Regions from separate parts of the Brevibacillus sp. NRRL NRS-603 genome, predicted to be linked through region 2. Evidence: a T-box and tRNA genes for the amino acid it is inferred to sense, from the RefSeq annotation. Region 2 holds a T-box; the other holds one or more tRNA genes.
The links. The T-box of region 2 lies ahead of pheS (phenylalanine--tRNA ligase subunit alpha). A T-box ahead of a tRNA ligase gene usually reads a tRNA of that ligase, here a tRNA-Phe.

Region 1: it has a tRNA-Phe gene. The T-box ahead of pheS (phenylalanine--tRNA ligase subunit alpha) is inferred to sense a tRNA for this amino acid. The anticodon was not compared.

Annotation. Positions count from the first base shown of each region.
Region 1 covers NZ_PXZN01000019.1:92-5,532, forward strand. Annotated here, with positions in the region: tRNA gene C7R94_RS17870 (tRNA-Ser) at 1-24, shown strand, start outside; tRNA gene C7R94_RS17875 (tRNA-Met) at 49-125, shown strand; tRNA gene C7R94_RS17880 (tRNA-Leu) at 134-218, shown strand; tRNA gene C7R94_RS17885 (tRNA-Glu) at 233-306, shown strand; tRNA gene C7R94_RS17890 (tRNA-Val) at 394-469, shown strand; tRNA gene C7R94_RS17895 (tRNA-Met) at 527-603, shown strand; tRNA gene C7R94_RS17900 (tRNA-Asp) at 609-685, shown strand; tRNA gene C7R94_RS17905 (tRNA-Phe) at 721-796, shown strand; tRNA gene C7R94_RS17910 (tRNA-Thr) at 815-890, shown strand; tRNA gene C7R94_RS17915 (tRNA-Gln) at 895-969, shown strand; tRNA gene C7R94_RS17920 (tRNA-Lys) at 975-1,050, shown strand; tRNA gene C7R94_RS17925 (tRNA-Leu) at 1,118-1,199, shown strand; tRNA gene C7R94_RS17930 (tRNA-Gly) at 1,251-1,326, shown strand; tRNA gene C7R94_RS17935 (tRNA-Arg) at 1,334-1,410, shown strand; gene C7R94_RS17940 (AAA family ATPase) at 1,607-2,560, shown strand; gene C7R94_RS17945 (DUF58 domain-containing protein) at 2,575-3,780, shown strand; gene C7R94_RS17950 (transglutaminase TgpA family protein) at 3,785-5,441, shown strand, end outside.
Region 2 covers NZ_PXZN01000013.1:25,563-35,927, reverse strand. Annotated here, with positions in the region: gene zapA (cell division protein ZapA) at 1-230, opposite strand, end outside; gene pheT (phenylalanine--tRNA ligase subunit beta) at 313-2,736, opposite strand; gene pheS (phenylalanine--tRNA ligase subunit alpha) at 2,752-3,786, opposite strand; T-box leader at 3,838-4,123, opposite strand; gene C7R94_RS12045 (DUF2225 domain-containing protein) at 4,244-4,963, shown strand; gene C7R94_RS12040 (TrmH family RNA methyltransferase) at 5,183-5,998, opposite strand; gene C7R94_RS12035 (potassium channel family protein) at 6,003-6,656, opposite strand; gene sspI (small acid-soluble spore protein SspI) at 6,828-7,064, shown strand; gene C7R94_RS12025 (GerAB/ArcD/ProY family transporter) at 7,109-8,239, opposite strand; gene C7R94_RS12020 (Ger(x)C family spore germination protein) at 8,253-9,413, opposite strand; gene C7R94_RS12015 (GerAB/ArcD/ProY family transporter) at 9,406-10,365, opposite strand, start outside.

The DNA of each region.
Region 1 (5,441 bases), on a different contig from region 2:
GTTCGAATCCCTCACTCTCCGCCATATGTTTTAATCTCATAGCTTCATGGCGGTGTAGCTCAGCTGGTTAGAGCGTTCGGTTCATACCCGAAAGGTCGGGGGTTCGATTCCCTCCGCCGCTACCATATTAGTTGCGGTCGTGGTGGAATTGGCAGACACACCATCTTGAGGGGGTGGCGGGGCGACCCGTGCGAGTTCGAGTCTCGCCGACCGCACCATACTTCATAATCCTGGCCCGTTGGTGAAGCGGTTTAACACAGCAGCCTTTCACGCTGTCATTCAGGGGTTCGAATCCCCTACGGGTCACCTAGCAAAACGCCCATATCAATATGGGGCCCCCGCAAAGTACTCGGAATATGCTTCAGAGCATTAACGTCACTTTGTGGGGAATGTGGAGGCTTAGCTCAGCTGGGAGAGCATCTGCCTTACAAGCAGAGGGTCGGCGGTTCGATCCCGTCAGCCTCCACCACTTATATAATAGGGCAAGGAAGGTCAGTCAACACTGACACTCGATAGTCCTGATCGTCGCGGGATGGAGCAGCTCGGTAGCTCGTCGGGCTCATAACCCGAAGGTCGCAGGTTCAAATCCTGCTCCCGCAACCAAATATGGAGCTGTGGTGAAGTTGGAGTTCACGCCGGTCTGTCACACCGGAGGTCGCGGGTTCGAGTCCCGTCAGCTCCGCCATTTTTCTTAAAGAATGGCAAAGATTATTCATAAATGGCTCGGTAGCTCAGTCGGTAGAGCAGAGGACTGAAAATCCTCGTGTCGGCGGTTCGATTCCGTCCCGAGCCACCATTAATTAAATTCAACTGCGCCGGTATAGCTCAATTGGTAGAGCACCTGACTTGTAATCAGGGGGTTGTGGGTTCAAGTCCTATTGCCGGCACCACCATTGGGGTATAGCCAAGCGGTAAGGCAACGGACTTTGACTCCGTCATTCCTAGGTTCAAATCCTAGTACCCCAGCCATTTGCGAGCCATTAGCTCAGTTGGTAGAGCATCTGACTTTTAATCAGAGGGTCGAAGGTTCGAGTCCTTCATGGCTCACCAGTTTTTTAGCTGAACAAGCAAAGCTGCGTGATAGTAAAAGCAATGCCTTTTCTGTTCTAAGTAAAATGCGGGTGTGGCGGAATGGCAGACGCACCAGATTTAGGTTCTGGCGGGCAACCGTGGGGGTTCAAGTCCCTTCACCCGCACCATACTATGACAGAAAGCTTTGTCCTCAGTACTAACCTCATAAGATGTAACATGCGGACGTAGCTCAATTGGTAGAGCGTCGCCTTGCCAAGGCGAAGGTCGAGGGTTCGAGACCCTTCGTCCGCTCCATTTATTTGTGCCCTTAGCTCAGCTGGATAGAGCGTTTGACTACGAATCAAAAGGTCGGGAGTTCGAATCTCTCAGGGCACGCCATATTTCATATGAAATCGAAGAGTAGGAATAGATCCTACTCTTTTTTTTATAATTCGTTGTGTATTTTTGCAAATTTTAAGCATTTTTCCCTTGTATCTCCTATTTGCATCCATTACTTTAGAATTACGCTGAAAGCATGGAGGAACAGCTGTTACAAACCTGCGGAAGAATATCATGGAACAGGAGTTGTATCAACATGAACCCTATCAAATTGGAACAAGTAAATCCTGCAATAGCCAGTTTAATCGATAATATAGAAAAAGTATTGATTGGTAAACGTTCTGTAATTGAACTGATGGTAGCGGCTGTTCTAGCGAATGGTCACGTTTTGCTCGAAGATGTACCAGGCGTTGGGAAGACCATGATGGTGCGTGCATTGTCCAAATCAATCAGCGGTGAGTTTAAACGTATTCAATTTACCCCAGATTTGTTGCCAACGGATGTGACAGGGGTTGCTATCTTTAATCAAAAAAGTCTGGAGTTTGAGTTCCGTCAAGGGCCGATTTTTGCAAATGTCATTCTTGCAGACGAAATCAACCGGACTTCGCCAAAAACACAATCCGCACTCTTGGAAGCCATGGAAGAGCGCTCGGTAACAATCGATGGTGCTACGTATCGATTGGCAGAGCCGTTTTTTGTGATGGCAACGCAAAACCCATTAGAGTATGAAGGGACCTTCCCATTACCTGAAGCTCAATTGGACCGATTTTTCATGCAAGTAAGCTTGGGGTATCCAACGGTAGAGGAAGAAATGCGGATGTTGTCCAGATTCTCGTCAGCGAATCCATTGGAAGAGCTTCAACCGGTTATGACCACCGCCGAGCTTGCGGAACTACAACGCCAGGTATCGACGGTCAAGGTATCGGAAGGAATAAAAGAATACATCGTGCGTCTATGTCATCGTACGCGTGAGCATCATCATATTTATCTAGGCGTGAGCCCGCGCGGTTCCCTTGCTCTTTTCCGGGCTGTTCAGGCATTGGCATTCGTCCGTGGACGTGATTATGTCATTCCAGATGACGTGAAGGAACTAGTTCCAGTAGTGTTTGCACACCGTATGATTGTGAAACCAGAAGCAAGACTGGAAGGAGCAACCGTAGATCGGGTGTTGGCTATGATCTTGTCTGAGACCCGTGTCCCGGTAAGCTAAGGCGGTGATTGCAGATGAGACAGCAAAGGTGGGGTAAGCTCAAGGCGATTGCATTAGTCCTGATCACTTATGTATTCGCAAAATTTCAAGGTGGCTTCTCAAGCTGGTTTCTTTTCTATAGTAGTTTGGTGTTTCTCCTGTATGAAATTGTCGCTTATGTACTCATGTTCACGAAGCTAGAAGTCGAGCGTGAATTAGATCGCAATCGTTTGCAGGATGGGGAAGACGTCATTGTAACGATACGCCTGCGCCGGAGGATTTGGTTTCCGCTGGGCTGGAATATGGTTATGGAGCCGTTGCCGGCGAGGCTGGCTGGCGTGTATGAGCCTCATCGACAACTGATATTCCCGTGGTTCAAAAGGGAAGTCGAGTTTCGGTATGTCATACCCAATGTACCGAGGGGATACTATCGTCTCGATGAATGTGTAGTGAGTGGCGGAGATTTTTTTGGATTTTTTGAGCGTCGCAAGGTTTATTCGATATCGCAGGAGTTTCTCGTTTATCCAAAATACAAGGAATTGACCCATTGGGCCCTGGGTGACGGGAGCTTCAGCGGGACGGTGCATGTCTCCCATCGACGTTCTGACGATGTAGCAGCAGTACGCGGCGTTAGAGACTATCATCGGGGCGATCGATTGAGCCAGATTCATTGGCGCGCTTCCGCACGGGGGACGGGTCTGAAGACGAAGGAATTTGAACATCAGGCGATGAATCAGGCTGTCTTTTTCCTTGATGTAGAGAAGGCGAGCTACCAAGGGAAGCCTGTGCACTTGTTCGAAACAGCGGTGAAGCTAGCAGCGAGTCTTGTAGCTTACGCCAATCGGAATCAATACCATTATGGGCTCGTGTACAAGCAAGCAGAACGTATATCGATACCACCAGGGCTGTCCCATGCCCATTTCCTCAGAGTTTTTGACCAATTAGCACGTGTCGCGCCAGAAGGACAAGAGTTATTTGCAAAAATTGTGGGAAGAGAAGCATTGGAGCAACCTCAAGGGGTCACTTTGATTATTATTACACCGCATGTAGAAAAAACGTTGATCAGTCGTTTGGTCACACTCGCTCAAAAAGGCAGACGGGTGCAGTTGTTTCTCATGCAGAACGAGTCAACGATTTCGCATGAACAAAAGCAAGCGTTGCAGCTGCTTGGCGCAAACAAAGTAACATGTACGTCTATTCACATGGATGATCAAGAGTGGAAACGGATTGGAGGTGCATAGACTCATGAGCGTTTGGAAGCGTCCAACGATTTGGGAATGGGTCTTGGCCCTTTTTCTGTTCCTGATGTTAAGAGAGTGGCTGATTCCTCTACAGACATTGACCGATACGGGCGTTCTGTGGCCGTTTTATGCGATTGTGGGTGGAGTTGTTATCATTGACCTGTTGATCCCTTATCGGTGGTTAACCTTGCCGATCAAGGCACTGGGGCTAATGGTGCTTTTGCATGCTACTCTATTTGACAAACCGTTTTTTGACTCGGAATGGATTAGTGAATTGTACGGGCAGATGATTCATGATCTTCCGTTAGCGTTTCAACAGGATTGGGCCAACATGTCGATCTTGTCGCGGAATACCATGTTTGACCTTGTCTTGGTGTTATTAGCGACGATGTTAACGTATCTGGTGCTGGAACAGCGACAAGGCTTATGGTTTGTCTTTTTGACGGAGCTGTATTTGGCTGTGTTGGATACCTTTCTCCCGTATGATGCCAGTGCAGGGGTTGTACGGACGCTGATTATTGGTTTCCTGATGCTGTCCATTAGCCATCTGATGAAGATGACGAACATGGCAACATTGGCAGGGAAGAGAAGCCGAATCATGTTCAACTCACTCCTGGCTTCGGTGTTGGTCATTATGGCTTGCATAGGCATCGGTTATGCTGCACCGAAGGAAGGGCCGTCATGGCCTGATCCGATCGCCTTTTTAACAGGGAAAGGAAACGATACCCCTGTTGGCGTGATGAAAAAAGTAGGATACGATAACAACGACGAACGGTTGGGCGGTCCTTTCCTGCAAGATAACACATTAGTGTTTATTGCAAAGACGAACGAGCGCAGCTATTGGCGCGGTGACTCGAAGGACGTGTATACGGGAGTTGGCTGGGAAAAAGGCGATAGAGAGTATGAGTCAATCCTGGACCCGCAAACCTATACATGGGAGAATACGTTGTTCCAAGGGCTTGAAACGAAGAAGGTTCAAGCTACATTAGAATTTAAAGGCCCGCAGCAATTCCCGACTGTCTTTTATCAAGGTCAGCTGAAAAAGGTGAGCAACTACGCTCCACCAGAGGCAACCGTTGTTTATGACAAAATGAATCAGCAACTAGAAGTACGGGCGGGAAAAATCAACTTGGTTCAGCTGAGTGAGAAAAACGGTCGGCCAGAGTACGGCCCCAATCCGCTTTTGCTAAAACTGAATCAATACAAGGTCGAGGCAGAAGTGCCGATTGTCAGTGAAAAGGCCGTAACGAATGCCGGAACGAACTATCCGGATGAGATCAAAGAACGCTATTTGCAAGTGCCAGCCTCGGTGCCTCCGAGAGTGAGAGAGCTCGCTGCAACGATTACCAAGGATGCGAAGACTCCTTATGACAAAGTGAGAGCGATCGAGAATTACTTGCGCTCAAGTGGAAAATATAAGTATGAAACGAAAGACGTTCCAGTCGCTGCAGAAGGTCAGGATTTTGTCGATCACTTCTTGTTTGACAGCCTTCGAGGGTACTGTGACCATTTTTCCACCTCGATGGCGGTTATGCTTCGTACTCTGGATATCCCGACACGTTGGGTCAAGGGCTTCGCTCCTGGTGAACGAGTAGGAACGGATGCGCTTAACTACGAGACTGTAGAAGTGCGCAACAGGGATGCTCACTCGTGGGTAGAGG
Region 2 (10,365 bases):
AGTTCTTCGTACTCCTGACGCAAGCGGAAGTATTCATCCGCGATATTGACTGCAGAAAGCACGGCAATTTTGGCAGTATCCAGTCGATGGTTGCCGTTTGCGATTTCGTTCATCTTGTCATCAACGAAACCGGCCACCATGCGTATGTGATTGACACTTGCCTTGCCACTGAGCCGGTATTGTTGGCCAAAGATGTCCACCGTCAAACGATTTTTCCCATCACCTTGCACGAGAGGTACCTCCCTACTGCGACCTTTGCTCTACATTATCCTTTTTTAGGTTACTGAAAATGTCAGATTTCGTCAAGCTGTGTTACATGCGCAGTTCAGCACCTGTGTTGTTTTTCAAAGCTTCGATGACAGCAGTAGTCACTTGTTGAATCTCTTCGTCCTGCAAGGTACGCTCTGCGTGACGGAATACCAGGGCAAATGCCATGCTCTTCTTATCTTGGGCAATTCGCTCACCCATGTATACATCGAACAGGGTTACGGACTCAAGCAGCTCGCCTGCCGCTTCACGAATCGTTGCTTCCAATGCACCAGCAGCTACACTGCGATCGACAACGAGAGCCAGGTCACGCGTTACCGCTGGGGACTTCGGCAACTGATTGTAATGTCCTACCTCGGCAGCTACATCAATCAAAGCAGCTACATCAAACTGGAATACGTACGTTTCGGACAGATCATACGCTTTTTCTGTACCCGGATGAACTTGCCCCAGATAGCCCAGACGTTTTTCTCCTACCCATACTTCTGCAGTACGACCCGGGTGCATACCTGCGATGTCCTGTACAGCTTTGTACTCGGCAGCTTGGATACCCAAACGAACGAGGAGTGATTCCACAATCCCTTTGGTTTGGAAGAAATCAACAGGCTGCTTAGCGCCCATCCAGTTTTGTGTGAGCAATTGTCCTGTCAATGCACCCGCTACATACAGACGCTCTTCCGGGAGCTGCGTAAGTGTTTCTTCCTTCGTCAAGAACACGCGGCCCAATTCGAAAATCGCGACATCGTGGTTTTGACGATTTTTATTGTATGCGACTGTTTCCAAAAGGCTTGGAATCAAGCTTGTGCGCAGAACGCTATGGTCTTCACTCATTGGCATCATGAGCGCAACAGGGTTTACTTTTTCCTGATGCAGACCCGCTACTGCCTCGACACGATCTGGATGAACCAGCGCATAGGAAATCGCTTCATTCATGCCAGTACCAATCAAATGATGACGGATGGTACGGCGCAATTGCTGTTCTTTTGTCAACTGTCCTTGTGTGGTCGAACCAGAAGGCAGGCTGGTCGGAATATTGTCGTAGCCGTACAGACGTGCAACCTCTTCCACCAAATCCTCTGGCAGCGTAATATCGCCCCGTCTTGTTGGTACGGTTACTGTCCATTTGTCGCCCGCTACTTCATAAGGGAATTGCAGACGCTCGAAAATCGGCGATACATCAGAAGCCGACATGTCGGTTCCGAGATGCTGATTGATTTTTGCAAGCGTAACGGAAACAACAGCAGGCGCAGCTTCGCTTACAACAGCAGAACTGATTCCTTTGGATACCGTTGCCCCAGACAATTGCTGAATCAGCGAAGCGGCGCGCTCTCCCGCTTCCTGTACACGCGCTTGGTCAACGCCTTTTTCCCAACGTACGCAGCCTTCTGTACGCATGCCGAGCATACGCGCTGTGCGGCGTACGGTTTTTGGCGTGAACCAAGCTGCTTCGAGAATGATTTCACTCGTTTCATCAGTGATTTCGGAGTTAGCTCCGCCCATTACACCGGCGATCGCCAAGCCTTTGGTCTGGTCGGCAATCAGCAAGGTTTGCTCATCCAGCGTACGCTCTTGATCGTCCAATGTCACGAGCTTTTCGCCCTCATTTGCCAATCGAACGACAATAGAGCGATCAGCTACCTGTGTCGCATCGAAAGCATGCAGCGGCTGACCGTACTCGAGCAGGACGTAGTTCGTTACGTCTACCACGTTATTGATCGGACGAATTCCCGCAGCCATCAGGCGATTTTTCATCCATTGCGGAGATGTCGCGATTTTGGCGTTGGTGAAGTGACGCCCGTGGTATTGATAGCTTTCATTAGTTGCTTCGATCTTAACCTGGATCGGGTTGTCGCCGCCGTTTTCGGTCAGCTCGATTTGTGGAAATACCACGTCTTTGCCCAAAATAGCGGCTACCTCGTAAGCAACCCCCAGCATGCTCAAGCAGTCCGAGCGATTCGGCGTCAGTCCCAATTCCAGCACATAGTCATCCAAGCCAAGGTATGAAACGGCATCCATTCCGATTTCCGCATCCGCTGGCAGAACCATAATGCCTTCTTGCTGATCCTTTGCCAGAAGCTTGTCGTTTAAGCCCAATTCTTTGGCAGAGCAGATCATCCCTTGGGATTCTACACCGCGCAGCTTGGAGCGCTTGATGTTCAGACCACCTGGGAGCTTCGCACCGATCAGGGCAACAAGAACTTTTTGTCCCTTGTCTACGTTTGCTGCTCCACAAACGATTTGCAGATCTTCTCCTTGTCCTGCATCAACGACGCATACGTTGAGACGGTCTGCATCTGGGTGTTTGCTGCGTTCTTTTACATAACCGATCACAACACCGGATACACCTGCGTTGCGCGATTCAACTGCGTCTACTTCAATCCCACTGCGAGTCAGCTTTTCAGCCAGCTCCTGGGGCGTCGTTCCACTCAGATCGACGTATTCAGATAACCATTGGTACGATACCTTCATCTTTGCCTCTCCTCTCTAGCCTCGATTGAACTGACGCAGGAAACGAACGTCGTTGGTATAAAAATGGCGGATGTCCTCTACCGCGTATTTGAGCATCGCAATTCGTTCTACACCCATACCGAATGCAAAGCCGCTGACTTCTTCAGGGTTGTAACCAGCCATTTCCAATACGCGCGGGTGTACCATACCAGCACCCAAAATCTCGATCCAGCCTGTTTGCTTACATACACGGCAACCTTGACCGCCGCAGTTGAAGCATTGCAGGTCTACTTCAACGGAAGGCTCCGTGAACGGGAAGAAGCTTGGGCGAAGACGAATTTGTTGGTTTTCCCCGAACATTTGACGGGCAAACGTCAAAAGGGTACCTTTCAAGTCACTCATCCCGATTTTTTTATCAATCACGAGACCCTCGATCTGCGTGAATTGGTGGGAATGTGTCGCATCGTCATCATCGCGGCGGTACACTTTACCCGGACAGATCATTTTGAGTGGGGTCTTGCCTTCTTTTTTCAACATCGTACGTGCTTGCACAGGAGATGTCTGCGTACGGAGCAGTAGTTCTTCTGTGACGTAAAACGTATCTTGCATATCGCGTGCCGGATGATCCTTCGGCAGGTTCAGCATCTCGAAGTTAAAGTGGTCCATTTCTACCTCAGGACCTTCTGCCACCTCAAAGCCCAGGCCGATGAAGATGTCTTCGATCTCTTCAATGATCCGAGAAAGGGGGTGCATGGTGCCTGCTGGTACTGGACGTCCTGGCAGTGTCACATCGATCGTTTGAGAAGAAAGCTTGGCATTCAAAGCCGCCTCTTCAAAAGCTTTTTGTTTGCCAAAGAACGCTGCTTCCAGCGCTTCCCTTACTTCATTCACCAGTTGACCGACAACTGGACGCTCTTCTGGGGTCAGGCTGCCCATGCCGCGCAGAAGTTCTGTCAACTCGCCCTTTTTCCCCAGGTATTTGACGCGCAAATCCTGAAGTTGTGCGGCTTCTGTCACTTGGCTGATTTGGCCCAGTGCGGACTCTTTCATTTCTTGCAACCGAGTTTGCACTTCGAATCGCTCCTTTATTTCTGTTTTGGAAAAAGAAAAACCCGCCCCTCAAAAAGGGACGAGTTACTTTTTTCTCGCGGTACCACCCTTGTTAGACAATTCACTTCCAGCCTGTGACAACTCCATGACAATATCACTAGTGGAAAGAGACATTTGTCTCACTTCAGATCATTGGTAACGGGTATGACCCGGCTGCTCCTACTGTGCAAAAAGCGGTTCAGAGTGCGGCTTTGGAGTGAATTCGGCAGCTATCATGTTAAAGATGCTCGCAGTCTGTGACATCTTCTCCCTGAAAAACAGATAGGTCCTGCGTACTAGTCTCCGTCATCGCTTTACGTTATAATTGTGACGTAAGGAAAATTATAGCGCAACAAGAGAGAACTTTCAATTCTACAAATGTTACATATCACGAGAGTGTTTTCATGTGTATGTTACCCATTCGAAAGGGGATTTTGACATGATTGACAATGTTTCCGCCCTTTACGATAAGACAAGCAGCTGCCGCCATTGCCAAGCGACCTTTTCGACCAAAAGAATCAGAAGCGGCACGTTGACGATGGTCCATCGCGACAGCGATTTTTATACCACTTTTAAAGAGCAATCTTTAAATCCCATTTTATATACCGTCAATGTCTGCCCTGAATGCGGCTTTGCTTTTACGGATCAATTCCGGGACAAGCTCGCCCCCTGGCAAAAACAAATTGTGGATGAACAAATCTCCTCGAAATGGAAGCCAAAAGATTTTGGCAAGGTTCGACATGTACCAGAAGCCATCGTCAGCTACAAGCTCGCCATTTACGCAGCTGAAATAACGGATCAGCCCCATTCCGTAAAAGCAGGTCTGTATTTGCGCCTTGCATGGCTTTATCGACTCGAGAAAAATGTCGCGGAAGAAATGCGCTTTATCGATATGGCCGTGGAAGAATATGAACAATCGTATATTCATTCTGACTATACACGTAGTGACAAGGAAATGACCGAAGTCCGCTTGCTGTACTTGATTGGTGAGCTCTATCGCAGACTCGAAAAGTTTGACTTGGCCATCAAGTATTTCGGCAAGGCACTCGCCTTTCGCAACCACACCATTGAGAGCGGCATTATCCGGATGGCGCAAGATCAATGGCAACTCGCGCGTGAAGAGTATAAAGAGAAAAAGAACGAGCAAAAGATCGGCTAGACATGCCGATCTTTTTTCTATGCGATAATTGGAAGGATATGGCAAAAACCCCAAGGACGAGTGATTGCATCGTCTCCAGGCTACTATAGGGTTGATGTCTATTCCGGTGGCACTCAAGTGTATATATTCCATTTTAATGTAGGTCCCATGTAATCAATTTCAAAGGATCACACAAACAAAGCCGATCATCCTTAATCTCGAGGATGTCGGCTTTACCTATTATCTTCTTTTGCGCTGTGCCTCATAGACGAAAATTCCTGCCGCGACTGCCGCATTCAGTGACTCCGCACCGCCGTAGAGGGGAATGTGGACGAATTGATCGGCTTTGGCAAACATCTCTTTGGAAACGCCTCTACCTTCATTGCCTATGACCAATGCCGTTAGGCCAGCATAGTCAGCCTCGTCATAGGAAACACTGTTTTGCTCCAAAGAAGAGATCAGAACTCGCCCTCCCTTTGCCTTCCATTCATCTGCCGTCTCGACTAACGATTGCGTAAAGACCGGGATGCGGAACAGTGCCCCCATTGTGGCCCGTACTACTTTTCCATTGTAAATATCGACACTGCCACTCCCAAGTACGACACCATCGACTGCTGCCGCTTCTGCTGTGCGCAAAATCGTACCGAGATTGCCGGGGTCTTGTATTTCGTCCAAAAAGAGGAGCAGCAAGCTTCCTTGTTCCTCTCTCTTCTTATCTACCCATTTCGCCCAATCTGCTGCTGTTTTTTTCACTTCGGCCACAATTCCTTGCGGTGACTTCGTTTCGGACAGCTTCGCCAGCACTGCCTCTGAAGCCGCAATGACCTGGACAGCTTCCGGATGATTAGCCAGAGCACGTTGGCAGGCTGGGTCCATGTCACGCTGCTGATCGTAAATAACCGTGACGACCTCCGCCCCGCTTTTTAACGCCTCCTCTACCAGATGCGCCCCTTCCACGAGAAAACGCTGCTGCTCTTCCCGTCCTTTCCGGGACAGCAACTGGTGCAATCGCTTTACCAGAGGGTTTTGTACCGAAGAAATGATTTCATTTGTCATAAACCTATGCCCGCTCCTCAAATTCGCGTAAGTCTTTGTTGTTCCCGATCACCACAAGCACGTCGCCGTATTGGATGACTTCATCCGGGCTAGGAGCGATATTGAATTTATCTCCGCTTTTGATGGCAATAACGTTGACCTCGTATTTTTTCCGAATATCCAGTTGTCGCAGATTTTGACCGACCAGCTTGGACGACACAACTACCTCCGCCACACTGTAATCCTCTGCCAGCTCTATAAAGTCAAGTACGTTCGAAGAGATCAGATTGTGGGCGACCCGAACTCCCATGTCACGCTCAGGGAATACGACACGGTCAGCTCCCACCTTGTACAATACTTGTCCATGGCGCTCATTCTGTGCTTTTGCCACGATCTTTTTGACACCCAAGTCTTTCAGCGTCAATACCGTCAGGATGCTCGCCTGAATATCGACCCCAATGGCCACGACGACTACGTCAAAATTACGGATGCCGATTTCCTTCAAGGCACGTTCATCCGTAGAATCAGCTGCTACCGCGTGCGTTACATACTGAATATTTTCGTTAATACGCTCCTCGTTCTCATCTATTCCCATCACTTCATAATCCATCTCGTACAGCGTTCTCGCCACGCTAGAACCAAAACGTCCCATCCCGATAATGGCAAATTGCTTGGACATGTTAATCTTCTCCTTTACGGAACTTACCAATAACAAGCATTATAGCACAACAAAAACCTCCCCCACAAAACGGTCATAAACGTTTTGTACGAAAAGCATGGTATGCACAAATCCACGTTTACAAATACTATCTCTTGAATTCATTCTCACAAGAGAGGTGCAAGCACGGTCATGAACATTGCCTCACTCAATTTACGACAAGCGATCATGTACAAAATGCAAGGGTCAGATCCAAACGCAGTGGAAGAAACCATCAGTGATGCGATCTCAAGCGGTCAGGAGAAGACTCTCCCCGGTTTAGGCGTTTTGTTTGAAGTTTTGTGGCAAAACAGCGATGCTTCCTCCCGTCAGACGATGATTAATACCATCGCGGAGCACTTGCCTGAGCAAGCAGAAAAACCGATTTAACCACGTCTTCTTCGGAACAAAAGCAAGCTACGAAGGGAGGGACCCTATGTCCCTCCCTTTTCATTGTTCACTTCCCGAGCTTTGTGGATTTTATTGCGCATGAATTGGGTGATTGCCAGCAAGACGGGAATGATGATGGTCACGATGTATCCCAGTTTTATCAGGAGATCTGAATAAGCAAACAACTCCACTATATTTTGCGGCACTAATAATAGGTAAAAAAGCGGCACTATGATCACGATAGCACTGATTCGCTGAAAACGAATGCCTTTGCGAAGCCAGCGCCGCAGCGAAAAAACCGTCGCATAAAACATATTCCCGATTGACGTGAACACAGAAGCAACCCAAATCGCGAGGTAAGCTGACTCAAAACGTTCCAAAAACCAGCCTGCCCTCTGCGTAACCTTCACCAGTTCAAGGGAGGGCCAAACCATCCTCTGCAATTCTTCATAGCCAAATACAGCGATCCCTGCGATGACGGTAATCACATATACGACAAAGACAATACTCACACCTGTGAAACTGGCCATTCGCAGCCTTGCTCCCGGGATAGAGAAAGCAAAATAAACCATTAACAGCTCATATCCAGTGAAAACCGAATACGTATCTAAACCTGTTTTCACAACATGTTTCCATGACTCTACATGAACTGGCAATAGATTGTTCCACTCTGCATTCAAAAAGGAGACGAGAGGAATCAGGACAGAGGGCAATAGAAGAAAAGGAATCAGCAGCTCATTTACCCTTGCCAAGGTTTCAATTTCATGACAACAAAGAAATATCACGAGCAAGAGCAGAGTGACGACAATTACCTCCAACGGGGTATTAGGCAATACAGAGGTTACGATAACCTCCCCGAACAATCTGGCTACCATTCCGGCATTAAATAATTGATAGAGAATGAACAGAAAAACACATACTCCACCTGGCACTGCACCAAAAATCTGTGGCATAAATTCGACACAGGTCAGGCCAGAAAACTGGTTGCCTAAATACACGACGGACGCCACCGCTACAAATACCACCAAAACACCTGCAAGGAGACCAAGCCAGCCCATTTGATGAAGAAGAACGGTTGATGATCTCGGGATAGTCAGTAACCCCACTCCGATCATCGAATTGATCGTAATGCTGGTGAGCTGCCAGGTACCAAAATTGCGTTGCTGATTTTCCACAGTGATCGCTCTCCTATTGCATTTCCATACCAAGGCGCCGCAACTTGATTGTGTATTTTACACGAATCGGAAAATCCCTGAAATCTTCCTTCCAGTTGTGCTTCTTCCAGTATTCATGGTAATGCTTTGCACGAAGGGTAAGACCCAGCTTCAAAATGTCGCTATTGTATTGCTTTTGCAATTGCAGCAAGAGTTTTTTTGCACGTTCTTCCATTTCTTTTTTGATAAGTGCCTGCATTTGTACGATGAATTGCTCTGGCGGGATTTTTAGGTCTTCTGTTAATTCGACGATATCCCCTTGAAGCTCGCAATGGTAGGTAGCTGAAAAGGACTCCGATCCTTTTGATTTCGTATTCCCTTGTTCTTGAATCATCAGCTTTTTTTTCACAAAGTGCGGACGGAAGCTCACATAACCGTTTTTGGTATTCGGCAATGGAATGACAATGTCTCCACCTGGTTTTTCATTGCGTAGTTGGAGTAATGTCCATGACTGTACGCGATTCAGTATTCCTACCATCTTGTGCCCGCGAAACACAGCAACACCCTTCCAGCTCACCTCTTTTTTTGTGGCTTCTACATAATTAAGAAACGGCTCCATGGTTTCATTGGAGGTCTGATTGAAATAGTCACCCAACGTTTGGTCCGGGATTCTCCCTAATTTCGTTCCATTCTCGATCAACCCCATCAAGAAGACGACCGGAATTTGCTCCAGCCCCGGCTTGATTTCCAGCAGAGTAGAGGCCTTGCCTTTTACGACGATCGGCCACAAGAGGCGCCGTATTTGCGGTTCGCGGCGAACACTGTCCATAATGTCTTGAATCCCCTCCTTGGCGACCTCCTCACTCAAGGCAAGAACACGCGTATGTCCAAGAAACAATCGTTGGTTCAATCGCATTTGCAGGTTGTTGGTAGCATCTGTTACCGTTCGTCCCGTGGCGCTCATGATTTTCACTGCATCCGCATTGCTTCCTCCCCCCTGCCCGCTGCTACCCGCGATTTTGATCGGAATTGGAATTTGGACGGTCATTTTAAACAAGTTTTCATCCTCTTCTGCCTGATCGATCGCAATCGCCAATACTGATGCCCGCTCTTCCAATTCACGCCTGTCCCAACACCCGGTCAATAGGCATATACAGATGAAAAACAGAGTAAAGCACCTCAGATACTTACCCATCGACATCCTCCTCCTCCCGTTTGGACATCATGTCACGGATGAGTATGACTACCCAGTAAACGACAGGGATGAGCAAATTGATGAATAAGCTAGACAACCCCAACAACGAAGCTACTTGAAATACCTCCGGGATGTTTTGCGGTATAAGGGAAAAGTAGAACAAAGGGACGAGCAGGATTGCAGCCATGATTCTTTGAAACCAAATTCCTTTCCGAAACAACTGTCTCAGTGAGTAAACGACGACGTAAAACGCATTTGCTACCGTAGTGAAAACAGCCGAAACCCACACCGCCAAAAAAGCCGACTCCAACCGTTCTAAAATAAATCCAGGCACCTGCGTCGTCTTGACCAATTCAAGCGTCGGCCACGTTACCCTTTGTAGTTCTTCGTATCCGAATACCGAGATACCAGCGACAACAATTAACATGTAGATCAGTGCGGCAATTAAAAGACTGTAGAATCCAGCCAATTCCTTGTTCGTGTTTTTCTGTGCATAGGCGAAAAAAACGAACATAATTTCAAATCCGGAATAGGAATAAATCCCTTCGTATACCCCCTCCGCCATCGAACGAATTGATACATGATTGATTGGCAGGAGATTCCCAAATTCCGCTTTTTGGAACGACGCAAGCGCGATGAATAGCAGCGGCAAGATAATAAAAGGAAACAATAGCTCGTTCACGCGGGCGACCACTTCCACCTCATGCATGCACAAAAAGAAAACTAGCAAAAACATTGTCATGAGCATAGCTTCCAATGGAGTCTGCCAAAGAACGGACGTCACAACCACCTCACCAAAAACCCGAGAAACGATTGCCGTGGAGAAGTACAGGTATACCAGATAGATACTAATCCAAGGAAAGCTGAATACTTTGCCCACCCAAGGCCGACTGGCCGAACCCCATACCTTGTGACTATATTCAATGAATGTTTCCCCCGGGTATCGCTTGCT